DNA from 3 places in the Achromobacter mucicolens genome. Region 3 is predicted to be linked to each of the others. Evidence: predicted binding sites of a transcription regulator. Region 3 holds the regulator's gene; each other region holds the start of a gene.

What was found. The regulator FNR, encoded in region 3, switches genes on or off when oxygen is low (the NO sensors DNR and NnrR bind a similar motif). The targets are predictions, from matches to a motif close to TTGATNNNNATCAA.
Region 1: QEP15_RS18100 (lipid-binding SYLF domain-containing protein) is a predicted target of FNR. The motif match lies at 2,878-2,891, and genes of this name have one in related genera.
Region 2: QEP15_RS12465 (universal stress protein) is a predicted target of FNR. The motif match lies at 2,573-2,586, and genes of this name have one in related genera.

What each region holds. Positions count from the first base shown of each region.
Region 1 covers NZ_CP123364.1:3,954,204-3,959,799, reverse strand. The annotation lists gene QEP15_RS18125 (cation-translocating P-type ATPase) at 1-260, opposite strand, end outside; gene QEP15_RS18120 (universal stress protein) at 272-790, opposite strand; gene QEP15_RS18115 (Hsp20/alpha crystallin family protein) at 954-1,379, shown strand; gene QEP15_RS18110 (universal stress protein) at 1,395-1,925, shown strand; gene QEP15_RS18105 (L,D-transpeptidase) at 1,957-2,799, opposite strand; gene QEP15_RS18100 (lipid-binding SYLF domain-containing protein) at 3,044-3,676, shown strand; gene QEP15_RS18095 (universal stress protein) at 3,676-4,173, shown strand; gene QEP15_RS18090 (NAD(P)-dependent alcohol dehydrogenase) at 4,177-5,280, shown strand; gene QEP15_RS18085 (LysR family transcriptional regulator) at 5,381-5,596, opposite strand, start outside.
Region 2 covers NZ_CP123364.1:2,713,123-2,718,718, reverse strand. The annotation lists gene QEP15_RS12475 (EAL domain-containing protein) at 1-150, opposite strand, end outside; gene QEP15_RS12470 (FUSC family protein) at 409-2,532, shown strand; gene QEP15_RS12465 (universal stress protein) at 2,648-3,484, shown strand; gene QEP15_RS12460 (2-hydroxyacid dehydrogenase) at 3,563-4,519, opposite strand; gene QEP15_RS12455 (DUF3309 family protein) at 4,669-4,821, opposite strand; gene QEP15_RS12450 (hypothetical protein) at 4,869-5,033, opposite strand; gene QEP15_RS12445 (DNA topoisomerase IB) at 5,216-5,596, shown strand, end outside.
Region 3 covers NZ_CP123364.1:3,475,578-3,481,173, reverse strand. The annotation lists gene QEP15_RS15865 (SRPBCC family protein) at 1-281, opposite strand, end outside; gene QEP15_RS15860 (ArsR/SmtB family transcription factor) at 182-619, opposite strand; gene QEP15_RS15855 (hypothetical protein) at 692-1,843, opposite strand; gene fnr (fumarate/nitrate reduction transcriptional regulator Fnr) at 1,858-2,586, opposite strand; gene QEP15_RS15845 (gamma-glutamylcyclotransferase family protein) at 2,684-3,130, opposite strand; gene clpB (ATP-dependent chaperone ClpB) at 3,269-5,596, shown strand, end outside.

The sequences.
Region 1 (5,596 bases), 480 kb from region 3:
TGGCGCTTGCCGTCGCGCAGCAGCAGGGCGCGGGGCGCGGCCAGACGATCCAATGCGTCAAGGGCGCGTGCGGTACGTAATGACTGCGCCACCGTCAGCGCAAAAATGACCAGTACAAAAAGCAGCAGCAGCGCCGCTTCCTGCCAGGCGCCCAGAAGTGTGTACAGGCCGCCGCCGGCCAGCAGCAATGCGAACATCGGATCCTTGACCAGATCCAGGCTGATCGAGGCCAGGGTGCGCTGATGGTCCGGCGAAGGCATGGCGCGTCGGCCTAGGTGATCAGCACCACCGGAATGTGAACGGTGTGCAGCACCTTCAGCGTGGTCGATCCCAGAAACAGGCTGCCGGCCGCGCCCAGCCCTCGCGACCCCATGACGATATGGTCGCAACCTTGTTCGGTGGCGTGTGCCTTGATGCATTCGGCAATGTTGCCCACCCGCGTCGCCTTTTGATAGATGATGCCCGAGCGATCCAGCAAGGCCTCCGACTCCGCGAGGGCGGCCTTGGCTTCGTCCTCATAGAATTCCTCGATGGCATCCGGCTCAAAGAACGCCAGTATCGTGCCGGAAGCAATGGGCGGCTGCACATTCAGCAGGTGGATGGCGCACGGGCCATGTTCGCGAACCTGGTCGACCACATAGTGCACGGCGCGCAGGGAATTGCCCGATCCGTCAACGGGGATAAGCACGTTTTTCACGACCCCTCCGATAGCAGTATCTGCCCGGGCCGCATGGCTCGGGCGTGATGCCATCATCGCGCCGATGCGGTCGTGGAAGTTGACGTCAGTCAAGCTTTCGCCCGATCGCGTGGGCGAGCGCGGCCAGGCCTGCGCGGGGCCCGACGTTTGTCCCCGATTTCTGCATGACAAAGGTCAATTTGGCGATTCCGGACGGGGGCAACATGGAGAGGCGGGCGAACCTCCCGCGTCTCATCCTCACGAAAAGGAGATAGCCATGTCGCGCTTGACGCAATACAGCCCATTTTCGAGCGAACCCTTCGCGGACGTCTTCCAGGCGTTCCTGCGGCCGATCCGGCAGAACGGGGAGGATCAGGCCCCCCGGATGGACATCGATGTCACCGAGGCAGGCGACAAGTACGTCCTGAAGGCCGACGTGCCCGGGATCGACAAGAAGGACATCACCGTGCAGATCGATGGCAACACGGTGATGATCTCGGCCAACAAGGAAAAGCACAGTGAAACGAAAGAGGCGGGAAACGTCATCCGCCAGGAGCGTTTCTGGGGCCAGGTTCAACGCTCCGTGTCGCTGGCCAGCCCCATCGATGAAGCGGCCGCCAAGGCGGTCTGCGAGAACGGCGTCCTGACCCTGACACTACCCAAATCGGCGGGAAGCCGGAACAAGACGCTGCAGATCGAATGACGGCGGTTTACAGCCATGTCCCTGTATAGACGGATCCTCATTCCCATCGACGGCAGCCAGACCGCCGAACTGGGGCTGGACGAAGCCATGCGTCTGGCCGTGTGCAACGGCGCTCGCATTCGATTGATCTGCGTGGTCGGGGAACTGCCCCTGTCCTCGCGGATCGGCGCGGATTGCTATTCCCCAAAAGAGGTGCGCATGCTGTCGCGCGAGCTTGGCGTTCAAGTGCTGCGCAACGCCGCGCGCCGGGTGCGCGCACGTTGCATCCCGGTCGATAGCGCGCTGTTCGAGGCAGGCGAACAATCCTTCGAGGAGCGCGTGGCCCAGGAGGCCGACGCGTGGGGCGCGGATCTGATCGTCATAGGCGCTCGCGGGGGGGACGGCTTTAATGCCATCCCCCGGGGCGCCGGGACCAGGAACGCCCGCCGCGCCGCGCCCATGCTGCTGGTGCACGAATCCGCGCGAAAAGCGCAACGCCGCTCAGTGCACGGCGGGCGTCAGGCCGAAATCGCCTCTAGTCTCGCGTATCTCGTCGACTCGTTCTGAATCCACCAGGCAGGCGGATCGGCCCGGTCAATCAATGTGCGGCAGCGCGCGCCGGCACGGCCCAGTCCGGCCGGCTCTCGCGTTCGGTGTCGACGATGATCAGATAGCGTCCGGCGCCATCGGCGGGCGTCCTGCCGGGTTGCAGCACCCACGGCGGCGCGACCAGATCGGCCGCGAGCTCGTAGTCGGCGTCCAGCAATCCGTAGCTGTCGAGCAAGCGGTTCAGGGTTGTCGGAATGCGGATGCAGCCTTTGGATTGCGGCGTTCCCAGCTTGGATTCCAGCAGGACGGGATCCGTCGCGTGCATCTGCAGCCGCATCGTGCTCACGCCGCCATTGCCCCATCCCCGCAATGCCTGCTGCCAGCCGAAGTCATAGACCCGCATGCCCTTGGCGCCGTAGCCCAGGATGCCATTCGCGTTCTTCGTGCCCTGGGCGCGGAAGTCCGGATTGGCCAAGGTATGCGGGTACACGCCCGTGGGCGTTTCAAAGTGATCGAACTGGCCGATCCTGCCGGTCGACACCGGCGCCGCGCCCACATGGACGGGCATGCCGATGGCGGGCAGCCAAAAGAGGAAGACCGCCTGCACCTTGGGATTGCGGTCGACCACGAGGGCGTACTGCGGGCCCAACAGGCCGAGCCCCGCTTCCTTGAGCATCCCCAGCGCCAGGCTTGCATAGCGGATCTGCTCGTCGGCCGGAACCGTCAGCGCGGGCGCAACGCGCAGCGCAAAGGTCTGCATGACGTCCTGCGGCGTGACCTGGGCCGGTACCGGGCTGGTCATCATCGCCGACAGGACGGCGCACCACACTGCAGCCCGCGCGGTGGCGGGGCCATGGCCCGATCCCCCCACGGAACTCGGCTTGTTTTTCATGGTGTCTCCGGCGCTTTCGCGTGCCAGGCCGCGGGGCCTGGCCATGCAATCATGATCGCGCGGCTGCCGCGGACGCGATTGACGCCGGTCAATCTCTCTTCCGATTGCGGCGTGCGTGCCGGCCAGGATGCGGCACGCGTGCGAAGGATCGTTCGACCAAGCCCCAGCGCAAGGGCCGCCGGTCAGCGTCGAATTCGTGATTTTGGTCAACAAGCGCTTGCCAGACAGGTTCAAGATGAAATCCATGAAGACAAGCGTCCTCGCCGTGTTGCTTCACCTGATTCTGGCCCTGCTGCCGGCTGGCCCCGCGTTCGCACAGCCGGCGGATTCATTGATGCCGGTACCGCCCGCCCTGTTGAACCGCGTTGATCAGGAAGCCGAGGCCACGCTGTTGCGCCTCTATCGTCTGTCGCCCGCGGCCAAGGCGCTGGTTGGCCGGTCATTTGGCGTGCTGGTGGTGCCCGCCTTGCACGCCGACGGAAGCATCCTGGGGATGGCCTATGGACGCGGTGTACTGATCGACGCCGCCGAGGGGCGCAATTACTACAACGTCATCGCCAGTCCGCCGGGCTCGGTGCTTGGGCTGAACGACAAGTCGCTGATCCTGGTCTTTTCGTCCTACCCGGCCCTGCGCGGGTTCCAGGTCGGGCCGGGGTGGGAAGAGGGCGCCAGCGGAACCATCCAGATCCTGGACGAAACCGCCATGGCCGCGCGCGAGCTGGTCGTTGAACCGATCGCGGGCTTCATCCTGTCGGAAACCGAAATGGTTCGAGGCCTGTCGCTCGAGGGCATGCTGTTCGTCAAGGTCCCGGTTTACATGTGCGCCGATCAAACCGATGCCTGCCGTGGAAAAACCGCAATCCCCTTCCCCCCTTGATGCTCGCGGCCATGTATAGACGGATTCTCATACCGATTGACGGCAGCTCGACCTCTGAATCGGGGTTGGATGAGGCAATACGCCTGGCCTTTCTCCATGACGGGGTCATTCGGCTGATCTGTATCGTCCAGCCTCAGCCGTCGTCCGGCGCGCCAGGCGCAAATTGCTATTTCCCGGCGGAAATTCAGGCGCTATTGTTTGAGCATGCCGCCGAACTGCTGCGCAATGCGGCAACAAAGGTGCGCGCCAACTGCATTGCCGTCGATAGCGCGCTCGTCGAAGCAGGCGAACGCTCGTTCGAGGAATGCCTGGCGGCCGAGGCCCGGGCCTGGGAGGCCGATCTGATCGTGATCGGGGCGCACCGGTCGCGCGACGTGCGCAGGATGCCGATGTCCAGCCCGGCCCCGAACCTGCCGCGCGGCGTGGCCGTCCCCTTGCTGCTTGTGCGCGAGGCTGCGCCAAAGGCCGTTCAACCACTCGTCAACAGTTGGAGGTAGGGCATGAATACCACCATGAAAGCAGTCGTCTTTGCCAGCCCGGGCCGCATTGAAATACGCGAAAAGCGCATTCCGGACGTCGGGCCCAATGACGCGTTGATCAAGATCACCACCACCACCATTTGCGGCACGGATATTCACATTCTCAAGGGCGAGTATCCGGTGCAGCCGGGCCTGACGATCGGCCATGAACCCGTCGGCGTCATCGAAAAGCTGGGAAGCGCCGTGACGGGTTATTCCGAGGGCCAGCGCGTGATTGCCGGCGCGATCTGCCCGAATTTCAATTCCTACGCCGCGCAGGACGGTGCGCCTTCGCAGGACGGCAGCTATCTGGTGGCCAGTGGCATGTGTGGATGTCACGGCTACCGCGCCACCGCGGGGTGGCGCTTCGGCAACATGATCGATGGCGCCCAAGCCGAATACCTGCTGGTTCCCGACGCGCAGGCCAATCTCGCGCCCGTGCCAGACGGCCTGAGCGACGAGCAGGTGCTGATGTGCCCGGACATCATGTCCACCGGGTTCAAGGGCGCCGAAAACGCCAACATCCGCATTGGCGACACGGTCGCCGTGTTTGCGCAGGGCCCGATCGGACTGTGCGCGGCGGCCGGCGCCCGGTTGCTGGGCGCCACCACGGTCATCGGCGTGGACGGCAATGCGCGGCGTCTGGAAATATCTCGCCAGTGGGGCGCCGATATCGTCCTGAATTTCCATGATTGCGACGTCGTCGAGGAAATCCTGCGTCTCACCGGCGGCAAGGGCGTGGACTCGGCCATTGAAGCGCTGGGCCAGCAAAGCACCTTTGAATCCGCCCTGCGCGTCTTGAAGCCGGGAGGCACGTTGTCCAGCCTGGGCGTCTATTCCGCCGACTTGAAGATCCCGGTATCCGCGTTTGCCGCCGGGCTGGGCGACCACAAGATCAACACGGCGCTCTGCCCGGGCGGCAAAGAGCGCATGCGCCGGCTGATGAACGTGTTGCAGTCGGGCCGCCTGGATCTCGCAAAAATGGTCACGCACCGCTTTGCGCTGGACCAGATCGAAGACGCGTACGACCTGTTCGCCAATCAGCGGGATAACGTGCTGAAGGTTGCGATCCGGCCGGGGGCCTGATTCCTCTACAACCAGCCCCGGCGCCGTGGCGCGCCAGGGCGGCCGTCGTGGCGGGCCGCATCATCGGCTGGCCTGGTCAGGTGCTGGTTGCGCGCGCAGTTCAACGTAAACGCCAACCCACGGAAAATTCGCAGCAGCTTTCCGCCAGTTCGGCCACGCTCTCGCAAAACGCCACGTCCGCGTCCCGGCGGAACATCGCGCTGTACACCGATTGCGGCGGCGCCACGCTGGTGCGCGCAATGACGAGCTGCCGCGTGCTGACCATCTCGGCGAAGTAGTCGCGCGGCAGGCAGCTCACGCCAAACCCCGCGGCGGT
Region 2 (5,596 bases), 760 kb from region 3:
TCGGACCAATGCTTCGGCCGATACGATCCGGCCCGTCAGCAGGTCCACTTGCGGCTGAAGGAGCACGCGCAGCCCGTCCCGGCTGGTGATCATGGCGGTAATTTCCGCATCGCTGACCACGGAATTTTGGCAAGGCTCAGTGTTGATCATGGCTTGCTCCAGATGCGCTCCGACGTGATGCCTGCGCTGTCCGGGCGCAGATCGGGACACGATATTCGGGCATTCTGCGCTCACTCCGCCATAAAGTCACACACATGTAACCAGAGGTGTTAAGGTGCGGAAATTCATGTTTCACGAGGTATCGCGGGCACGCTGCAACTCGGGCCTGACGGTGTCTTGTCGACATGGTAGGGTTGCCGTCTTCGGGCCCGGCCCGCGTTCCATTTCCGCTGTATTTCCCCTCTTCGCGTGACTAGTCTGCTTACCCGTTGGCGCGCTTCCCTGCGCAATGTGCTGTGGCTCGACGCCCTGCAAGCCGCCGCCATCAGCGCGGCCCCCGTCATCCTTGCCGTGCTGGTGCACGAACCGCGGTTGGGCTGGACCGCCATCGCGGCGTTCTGGGCCTGCTTCGGCGACCCCGGCGGCCCCTTGCGCAAGCGCGCGGGATCGATGCTGGCGCTGGGCTTGATCGGCGCCCTGTTCTGCCTGCTGGCCAGCGCCAGCGCGGCGCACCTCTGGCTGCTGTTGCCGCTTACGTTTGTCTGCTGCACGTTCGGCGGGCTGCTCCGCGTGCTGGGACCGGCCGCCGCCATCGTGGGCACCCTGCTGTCGGCCGGCTTCGTCGTGGCCGCCGAGCTGCCCGCGCCGACGCTGATGGAAAGCCTCTGGTACACGCTGTTCTTCCTGGCGGGCGCGGTCTGGGCCATCCTGATGACGGCGCTCGTCTGGCGCCGCCGTCCCTGGAAGGACGCAACCCATGCGGTCGCGCACTGCTACCGGGGGCTGGCCGATTTTTCCGACGCGCTGGCTCGCATGTATTCGGGCCTGGCGCCCGCCGCGGGGCAACAAGCCTGGACCGCCGTCGTCAAGCCCCAGCGCAGCGCCCAGCGCGCCGCACTTGAAGCTGCTCGCGTCCGCATCCGCGAAGTGCTCGATGCCCGGCCGTCGCGCCGGGCCCGCGCGCATCAATTGATGTACCTGCTGGACAGCGCCGAGGACAGTTTCATCGCACTGGTCGCGGCGGCCGACCTGCTGGAATCGAACGCGCCGCGCTGGCTGGGCCGCAGCGCCGGCGCCCACCTGTCGCACGCCCTGCACCGGTACGCCAGCGTCTGCAACGCCATCGCCAGCACCTCCGACGTCAGCGATGCCAAGCAGGCCGATTGCCTGCGCGAGCGCTTGGCCCACTACAACGCCGGGCTGCGCGATCTGCGCGGCGGCGCCATGGCCTACGCGCCCGACCTGGCCACCGTGGTGCCGGTGCTGGACCGCCTGCTGCACACAGCTCAGGCGGTCTCCCACACCCTTTTCGACCAGGGCGCCGCGCCCGCCGCGCCCGCCCAACGCGCCCGCGACGCAAGCGGCGCGCGCCAGGCCTGGCAAACGTTGCGCCAGAACCTGCGGTTCGAATCCGATGCCTTCCGCCATGCGTTTCGCGTCGGCGTGGGCGCCACCATTGCCGTCGCGCTATCCAAGACCTTTGCCGTCAACCACGGCTACTGGATGTCGCTGACGCTGGTCTTCATCCTGCAGCCCTACTTTGCGACGACCTGGCAACGCACCGTCGAGCGCGTGATCGGCAGCGTGGCGGGCGCCATCGGCGCATCGTTGCTGGGACTTCTGCTCAGCACGCCGCTGTCGGTGGCGCTGGCGGTGCTGCCGATCGCGCTGGGCACGTTTGCCGCGCGCACCATCCATTACGCGCTCTTCACCTTTTTCCTCACCTCGCAGTTCGTGCTGGTCAGCCACATCCAGCAGCCCGAGATCTACGAGCCCATGCTGGCCGCGCTACGCGCGTTCAACAGCGTGCTGGGCGGCATCCTGGCGCTGCTGGTGGGCTTTCTGGTCTGGCCCGAGAAGGAACCGCGGCAGCTTGCCGGCGCCCTGGCGCGCGCGCTGCAGCGGCACGCGGACTACGCGCTGGCCCTGACGCAGGAAAAGAGCGGCGACGCGTCTTCGCAGGACATCGTCGGCCTGCGCAGGCTTGCCTGCCTGTCGGCCGACAATGCCGAGGCTTCTCTCCAGCGGCTTCAGCAGAATCCGGTGCATCGCGAGCGCAACGTGGACACCGCGGTGAACCTGCTCAACGCCATGCGCCGCATCACGGCGGCGGGCACGGTGCTGGAAATCCAGCCAGCGCTACCCTCGGCGTCAGCGGCCGCCGTCGCGCTGCGCGACTACGGCGCCATGCTTGCGCACGTGCTGCACCCCGAAGGCCCCACCCCACCCGGAGACGCACGACGCATCGGCGTCCCGCCGGTCATCGCCGACGCCGAACCGGCGCTCGCCGCCCCGCTGGACCGCATCGCCCAGCAGGCGCGCCAGATCCGGCAACTGCGCGAACGCGTACAGCGCGACGAAATGGCGCAATAACGGCCTCTCATTGCGCCGGCGAGACCAAACTCAGACAGGTTTGACGCACATCAATGGAGCCCGCGGGCGAAACGGCAACCATACGGTGGCACGCTTTTAACCAAGGAGGCCCACCATGTACCGCCGCATTACCGTCCACCTGGACCACGGGTTTGACTGCACCCGCCGCACCGCGCTGGCGCTGGGACTGGCCAAGCGCCACAAGGCCGAACTGGTGGGGGTCTACGCCAGCTCCGCGCCGCCGCAGTACTACTACGGCGAATCCGTCATGATGTCGCGCACGCTGAACATCATGAAGAACCTGCAGGCACAGAATCGGGGTGCGGTTCAGAACGCCTTTCTGGAAGCGGCAGCGGCCGCCGACGTGCCGGCCGTCGTCCGGGCCGGCGAATCCTCGCCCAGCGCCACCGTTGCCCTGCACGGCCGGGCCAGCGACCTCATCATCGTCAGCCAGCAAAACCGCGACGACGTCGAAGCCGCGCACGAAAACGAATTCGTTGAACAAACCTTGCTGACCGCCGGCCGCCCCGTCATGGTGCTGCCGTCCAGCGGTGATTTTGCGGTGGTCGGCGAGCGGGTCCTCTTGTGCTGGGACGGCAGCCGCGAAGCCGCCCGCGCGCTGGCCGATGCGGCACCGCTCCTACAGGGCGCCTCGCATGTGGTCGTGCTGACCATGGACGAAGGGGCCGCCACGCGCAATGTCGAATCCATCCCCTTCGAAGACCTGGCCAGCTATTGCGTTGCGCATGGCATCCCCGCGCCCGATCACGTGCGCCGCGACATCAAGGGCGTCGGCGTGGGCAGCACCATCCTGAATGCCGCCGCGGACTACAGCGCGGACCTGATCGTCATGGGCGCGTACGGCCACAGCAAGTTCCGGGAATGGGCCATGGGCGGCGCCACCGCTTCCATCCTTAAAAGCATGACCGTGCCCATCATGTTCTCGCACTAACGCGCATCCCCTGCCCGCCCACACGAAGCCGCGCCCCTCACCGGGCGCGGCTTCGGTGCATTTCGGCCGGGAGCAGTATCAGGCCGCCTCGGGCTGCGCGTCGCGAACCGGCGTCAGCACCGGCTTGCCCGCAAAATGCGCCGTGGCGTTTTCCAAGAACAGCGCAACCGTGGCGGCCACGGCTTCAGGCGAGCGGCCCGCGCTGTGCGGCGTCAGCACCACGTTGTCCAGTTGCTTGAGCGCATCGGGTATGAACGGCTCGCCGTCCACCACGTCCAGGCCCGCGCCCGCGATGCGCCGCTCGGCCAGCGCCGCGATCAGCGCGTTGGTATCGACCACGCTGCCCCGCGCGATATTGATCAGATACCCATCCGGACCCAGCGCCTCCAGCACACAGGCGTCAACCAGATGATGCGTGCCGGCGCCGCCCGGGGTGGCCACCACCAGAAAGTCCGATCCCGCGGCCAGCGCGCGGGGGTTGTCGAAATAGGTGTAGCCCGACCCCGGCCGGGCGCGGCGGTTGTAATACCCGACGCTCATGCCGAACCCATTCGCGCCCCGGCGGGCGATTTCCAGGCCGATGGTGCCCAGGCCCAAAATGCCCAGACGCTTGCCGCTGACCTGCGGCCCCATGAAGCCGCTCCAGTGGCCCTGCCGGACCCACGCGTCCGCCTGCGGCAGCCGGCGCGCCGCGCCCAGCAGCAGCGCCATTGCGTGATCGGCGACAGAAACCGCATTGGCGCCCGGCCCGTTCGTCACGACAATGCCGCGCGCATGCGCCGCCAAGAGATCGATGTTTTCATAGCCGACGCCCAGCGAACAGACGATGCTCAGGTTCGGCAGCGCGGCCATTTCGTCGGCTCGCAGGCCAGTGGCGCCACGCGTCAGGACGGCGCGGATCTGCCCGCCATGCGCCTGGATGGCCTGCGCGCGGGTCTGGTCGGTGGTGGCGAGAATTGGGCGAAAGCCCTGGGATTCGATGACGGGAAGATAGTCCTGAACGCTGTCGATCAGGATGAGTAAGGGGATGCTCATGGGGCTGCGGGATCTAGGTGGGTTGCTGCTGAAACCCGCAGATCTTACGCCCGACGCGGCGCGCGCGCCAGAACGGCACGGCCACCCCGGGCCCTGCTGGCGGCCCGCCAGACGCGCTGGCGTCCGGCGGCCATCAGCGTGTCATGGCGCTATATGCGTCCCATCAACAGCAGCACGATGAGCACGATCACAACGATGCCCAACAGGCCGCTCGGGTAGTAGCCCCAGCTACGGCTGTGAGGCCAGGCGGGGACGGCGCCGATGAGCAACAGGATCAGGATGATCAGCAGGATGGTCGACATAATGACTCCTTGGATTTATTGATTTGAGTTGTGGAAGGGGCGAAGGATCAGGCGTCTTTCGGCGGCACCATTTCCTTGACGGGCGGGGACAGCGGCGGCAGGTCCACGTCCGGCTCATCGGTATCCGGGTCGACCGGCAAGTCCCCCGGCGGCGAGCCGGGCGGGATCGGATCCGGCTTCGGCGGCACATGTAGTTGCAGGACGGTTTGCATTGCACTCTCCTCTGAAGATTCTCTCGCGGGCAGCGCGGCCGGTCGGCGGGCGTTTCCGGCGGCGCGATTGCCGACAAGGCATTCAGCAAGCGGCGTGCCCAAAGCCGTCCACGCCCGCGATCGCCGCCGCCGGGAACGCGGCATGCTGTAGCCCAGCGCTACCGCGCGCACCCGGAGATTGAATGAGCACCCGCACGCAAAAGGACCCGGACCCGTTGCCCGTCGAAGAGGCATCGCTGACCTATGTGGACGACACGCAGCCCGGCTACACCCGCGTGCGCGTCAACGCCCATACGTTTCACTATCTGGACGAGAAAGGCGCGCGCATCACCGACGAGGCGCAGATCCAGCGCATCAATGCCCTGGCCATCCCGCCCGCGTACGAAAACGTATGGATCTGCCCGCTGGCGGACGGGCATCTTCAGGCCACGGCGCGCGATGCGCGCGGCCGCAAGCAATATCGCTATCACCCCGGCTGGACGGCGGTGCGCGACGCCACCAAATACAAGAATCTGCTGTCCTTCGGCCACGCATTGCCCAGGATCCGGCGTCAGGTCGAGCGC
Region 3 (5,596 bases):
GTGTCGCGCCACGCCCAGGTGAACACCAGGCGGCGATGCGGCGCGACCTCCTGATAGCGGCCGCTGGCGTGGTGCTCCGCGCCGTCGGCGGTGACGAAGCCCACTTGATAGGCGCCACCCGCCCGCACGTCGGTTTCGGCCAGCAGCACGCGCTGCGTGCCTGCCGGGCCAAACCAGCGCATCAGCGCTTGCGGGTCCGTCCAGGCGCGCCAGACACGTTCGACGGGGGCGTCAAAGCGTCGCTGGAGCCGCAACTCGATGGGGGAGAGTCGGTTTTCCATGGATGGATTTCCTCTTCGTGATACAGGTATCGCGCCAGCGAATCCAGTTGGCCCGTCCAGAACTTCTCGTAGCGCGCCAGCCAGCCGGCGGCGGCGCCCAGGGGGGCGGGAGACAGCGTGCAGCTCACGACCCGGCCATCCTTGGCGCGCGCGATGAGTCCGGCGTCTTCCAGCACCCGCAGGTGTTTCATGAAAGCGGGCAGGGACATGGCATGCGGCTGGGCCAGCGTGCTGACCGAGGCCGTGCCGTTTTCCAGGTCGGCCAGCACCCGGCGCCGCGTGCCATCGGCCAGCGCGGAAAAGATGGCATCGAGGGCGTCATCATTTAACTTAACCATAAGGTTAAGTTTTAGGCCTGCCACGAACGCCTGTCAAGGCGGGAGGCTGCGGAATTTCCCTAGGGGGAGCGCTTATTTCGCGCGAGGCTTGATGATGTCGCAGGCCGCGGCGGTGCGGCTAGCCTGGGCGTCGCCGCCCAGCAGCGCCCGAACGCCACAGATCGACCCGAACATGCGCTTGCCGTCGTGGCCGACGCCGCCGACTTCGAAGGCGGTGTGGCGCAGGGTGACGGGCTTGCCGCCGCGCGCGGCCAGTACGTGTTCGTACTGGACGTAGCCCGTGCCGCGCGCCAGCCGGGTGGCACCCTGGGCTTCGGCGCCGCAGGCCTTGTCCAGCAGGCGGTGTTCGGGGTTGTTGTCGGCGCCGCCCAGCAGGTAGACCACATCGCGCGCGGCGTAGCGCACGAAGAGCGTGGCGTCGTCGGTTTCGCGGGCGTAGGCGGGCAGCTTGTCGGTGCCGTACTTGTACTGGTTGTAGGTCGGGCAGATGCCGCGCTCGTACGGCGCATAGCCTTTGCCGTCGGCGCGGGGCCGTTCGTTGGTCAGGTACAGGTAGGACGACGGATTGGCAATCACGTAGCGCAGCGTGAGGCCGTCGCGGCGCAGTGCGCCATCCAGATTGTTCAGCACCGCGTACCGGTGCACCAGTTGCGCGCCGGCGGAATGGCCGGCCAGCACCAGCCCGGTCAGCGACGGCAGCCGTTTGCGGTCGTTCAGGCTGCGCAGCAAATCATCCAGGACCTGGAACGAGGCGACGGGGGCTGGGCGGCCTGCGGCCTGAATACTTTCCTGGCCGTCTTCCCAGCTGGCCTTGCGCCAGGCGGCCATGCCGGCAAACCCGGAGTCGATGGAGCCGGAAAACCGGGGAGCGAGCACCAGCGTGTCGCCGGCGCGCGCCGGGTCGGCGGCGACCAGCGCCGCGGCGGTTTCGAAGTATTGGTCGGCGTCGCGCTTGACGCCGTGGATGACGATGAGCACCTGCTTGATGCCGCGCAGATCGTCCTTGGTCAAGTCGCGGTTGGCGTAGACCGGCATCTTGTACCGGTGACCGGGCCGACCCAGTTCAACGGTCTGCCAGCGCAGCGGCGCCGCGCGCTTGGGCGCGGGCGTGGCTTCGTCGTAGTCGTAAGGGTCCGGCAGCGGCGTCTGGGCGTGCGCGCTGGCAAATGCCAGCACGGCGGCCACCGCCAGCGCGGCAGGCAGGAGGGCAGGCGCCCGACGCATGGCGCGGCGACTGCTCAGCAGCTCTCGTGTCCCAGCAGTTGCTTGAGCGCCGGCAGGTCCAGGATGCGGACTTCGCGCTGGTTGATCTTGATGAGACCGTCGCGCGCAAAACGCGAGAACAGCCGGCTCACCGTTTCCAGCGTCAGGCCCAGGTAGTTGCCGATTTCTTCGCGGCTCATGCGCAGCACGAACTCGGTCGAGGAATAGCCCAGCGAGGCATAACGCTGCGACAGGTTCAGGAGGAAAGCGGCCAGGCGCTGTTCCGAACGCATGGAGCCCAGCGACGCGAGCATCTGGTGCGAACGCGTGATTTCGCGGCTCATGAGGCGGCGGAACTGCTGCTGCAGCGAGGGCAGGTGCGAGGCCACGCGATCGACTTCGTTCAGGCGGATGACGCAGACCTCGGAGTCTTCGAGCGCCACGGCGGCCGACACGTGCTTGCCGTCCAGCATGCCGTCCATGCCGACGATCTCGCCGGGCAGGTGAAAGCCGGTGATCTGGATCTGGCCGGTGGCGTCTTCAAGTTGCGTCTTGAGGCTGCCGAAGCGCACGCCGTACACGGCGTCCAGCGGATGATCCAGCGAGTAGAGCGTCTTGCCTTTTTCGACGCGGACGCGTTCTTTCACCAGCTCGTCCAGCTTTTCGACTTCAGCGGCTGCCATGCCCACGGGGACGCAGACATGGCCCAGCATGCACGTGGAACAGTGGGCGGCATCAGGGGCAATGGGGACCCGTTTTTGCATACGATGACCTTTAGAGTGCCCATTGCGCGGCGGGCGCCGGAACGGGTGTGAAGCACGAGACAGGCGTCTATTGTAGTCCGTTGTTACTACGGACGTCTTACGAGGGGCCCTTCCGGTCGTCCGGCGTTGTCCGGGAAACACGGTGGACGATCCAGTCGTCCCCGGCGATATCGATCGCCGTGGCCCGCCACGCGGGATCGATCGGGTAGTACTCGCAGTGCAGCAATAGGGGTTCGCCGGGGCCTTCAAGGCGGGCGCAGACCGTCCTGCGCACGAAGCAGCAAGGCTTGCCGGGCTCGTATTCCTCGATCTCGTCCATCAGGGCGAGCAGCGCCGTGCCGACGCGGAAGACGTCGCCGCGGACCCGCCTGCCGTCGTCCACGGGGATGAGTCCGGGCCAGTCGCCAAAATCGACCAGCATGCCGGGCACGCTGGCGGCGCCGACATGGCTGGCCGGGGGCAGGCCGCGCCGTGCGGCGGCCCGGGCGAGGTCGTTGATTTCGCCTGCCCGTAGGGTTCCGTACACAAAAACGTATATGCTCATCGATAAGTTTGCTGCTGCACGTCGAAAACGACCATGAGGGGCGCCGGGTGTTGAAATTGTCTCATCCGGCCACATATTCAGGTTATCGAGCCAGCCGGCACGTATCGGTCAGGCTCCCCACAAGCCAATACGACCATTATGCGATTCGACAAACTTACGACCAAGTTCCAACAAGCGCTGGCCGACGCGCAAAGTCTGGCCTCCCGCAACGATCACCCCTATATCGAACCCGTCCACGTGCTGTCCGCCCTGTTGTCGGATTCCGACAGCGGCGCCGGCAGCCTGCTGGCGCGGGCGGGCGTTGCGGTAAACCGTCTGGGCCCCGCCCTGGAGACGGCGCTCAAGTCCCTGCCGCAAGTGCAGGGCGATGACAACGTCCAGGTGGGCCGCGACCTGCAAGGCGTGCTGACGCGCACCGACAAGGAAGCCGCCCGCCGCGGCGACACCTACATCGCCAGCGAACTGTTCCTGCTTGCGCTGGCCGACGACAAGGGTGAGGCCGGCCGCATCCTGCGCGAGGCGGGCCTGCAGAAAAAGGCCCTGGAAGCCGCGATCGACGCCGTGCGCGGCGGCGAAAACGTCTCCGGCGCGGAAGGCGAGGCCAACCGCGAAGCCCTGTCCAAATACACGCTTGATCTGACCGAGCGCGCCCGCCAGGGCAAGCTCGACCCGGTCATCGGCCGCGACGACGAAATCCGCCGCACCATCCAGATCCTGCAGCGCCGCACCAAGAACAACCCCGTGCTGATCGGCGAACCCGGCGTCGGCAAGACCGCCATCGTCGAAGGCCTGGCGCAGCGCATCGTCAACGACGAGGTGCCCGAGACCCTGCGCGGCAAGCGCGTGTTGTCGCTGGACCTGGCTGCGCTGCTGGCGGGCGCCAAGTTCCGCGGCGAGTTCGAAGAACGCCTGAAGGCCGTGCTGAAAGAGCTGGGCCAGGACGACGGCCGCAACATCGTCTTCATCGACGAACTGCACACCATGGTGGGCGCGGGCAAGGCCGAAGGCGCGATGGACGCGGGCAACATGCTCAAGCCGGCGCTGGCGCGGGGCGAACTGCACTGCATTGGCGCGACCACGCTCGACGAATACCGCAAGTACATCGAAAAGGATGCGGCGCTGGAGCGGCGCTTCCAGAAGGTGCTGGTCGACGAGCCCGACGTGGAGTCCACCATCGCCATCCTGCGCGGTCTGCAGGAACGCTATGAAATCCACCACGGCGTCGAGATCACCGACCCCGCGATCGTGGCGGCCGCCGAGCTGTCGCATCGCTACATCACCGACCGCTTCCTGCCCGACAAGGCCATCGACCTCATCGACGAGGCCGGCGCGCGCATCCGCATGGAGATCGACTCCAAGCCGGAAGTGATGGACAAGCTGGACCGCCGCATCATCCAGCTCAAGATCGAGCGCGAGGCCGTCAAGAAGGAAACGGACGACGCGTCCAAGCGCCGCCTGGGCGTCATCGAGGACGAGCTGCAAAAGCTGCAGCGCGAATACAACGACTTCGAGGAAATCTGGAAGGCCGAGAAGGCCGCCGTGCAGGGCACGCAGGCCATCAAGGAAGAGATCGACAACGTTCGCGCCGAGATGGCGGAATTGCAGCGCAAGGGCCAGTTCGACAAGCTGGCCGAGCTGCAGTATGGCAAGCTGCCGGACCTTGAGGCGCGCCTGAAGGCCGCCGAGGTAGGCGCCGCCGAGGCCGCTGAAAACGCGGAAGGCGACGAAACCCGTCCGCGCCTCTTGCGCACCCGCGTCGGCGCCGAGGAAATCGCCGAAGTCGTCTCGCGCGCCACCGGCATTCCGGTGTCCAAGATGATGCAGGGCGAACGCGAAAAGCTGCTGCACATGGAAGAATTCCTGCACAAGCGCGTGGTGGGCCAGGACGAGGCCGTGCGGCTGGTGTCCGATGCCATCCGCCGCTCCCGTGCCGGGCTGGCCGATCCGGCGCGTCCGTATGGGTCGTTCCTCTTCCTGGGGCCGACCGGCGTCGGCAAGACCGAACTGACCCGTGCGCTGGCCGAGTTCCTGTTCGACTCCGAAGAGCACATGATCCGCATCGACATGAGCGAGTTCATGGAGAAGCATTCGGTGGCGCGGCTGATCGGCGCGCCGCCGGGATACGTGGGTTACGAAGAGGGCGGCTACCTGACCGAGGCCGTGCGGCGCAAGCCCTATAGCGTGGTGCTGCTGGACGAAGTCGAAAAGGCGCATCCGGATGTGTTCAACGTGCTGCTGCAAGTGCTGGACGACGGCCGCCTGACCGACGGGCAGGGTCGCACCGTGGACTTCCGCAACACCGTCATCGTGATGACGTCCAACCTGGGTTCGCAGCATATCCAGACGCTGGCCGGCCAGCCGTACGACGTGGTCAAGGAAGTGGTGTGGGACGAGCTGAAGCAGACGCTGCGGCCGGAATTCCTGAACCGCATCGACGAAGTGGTGGTGTTCCATGGCCTGGAAGCG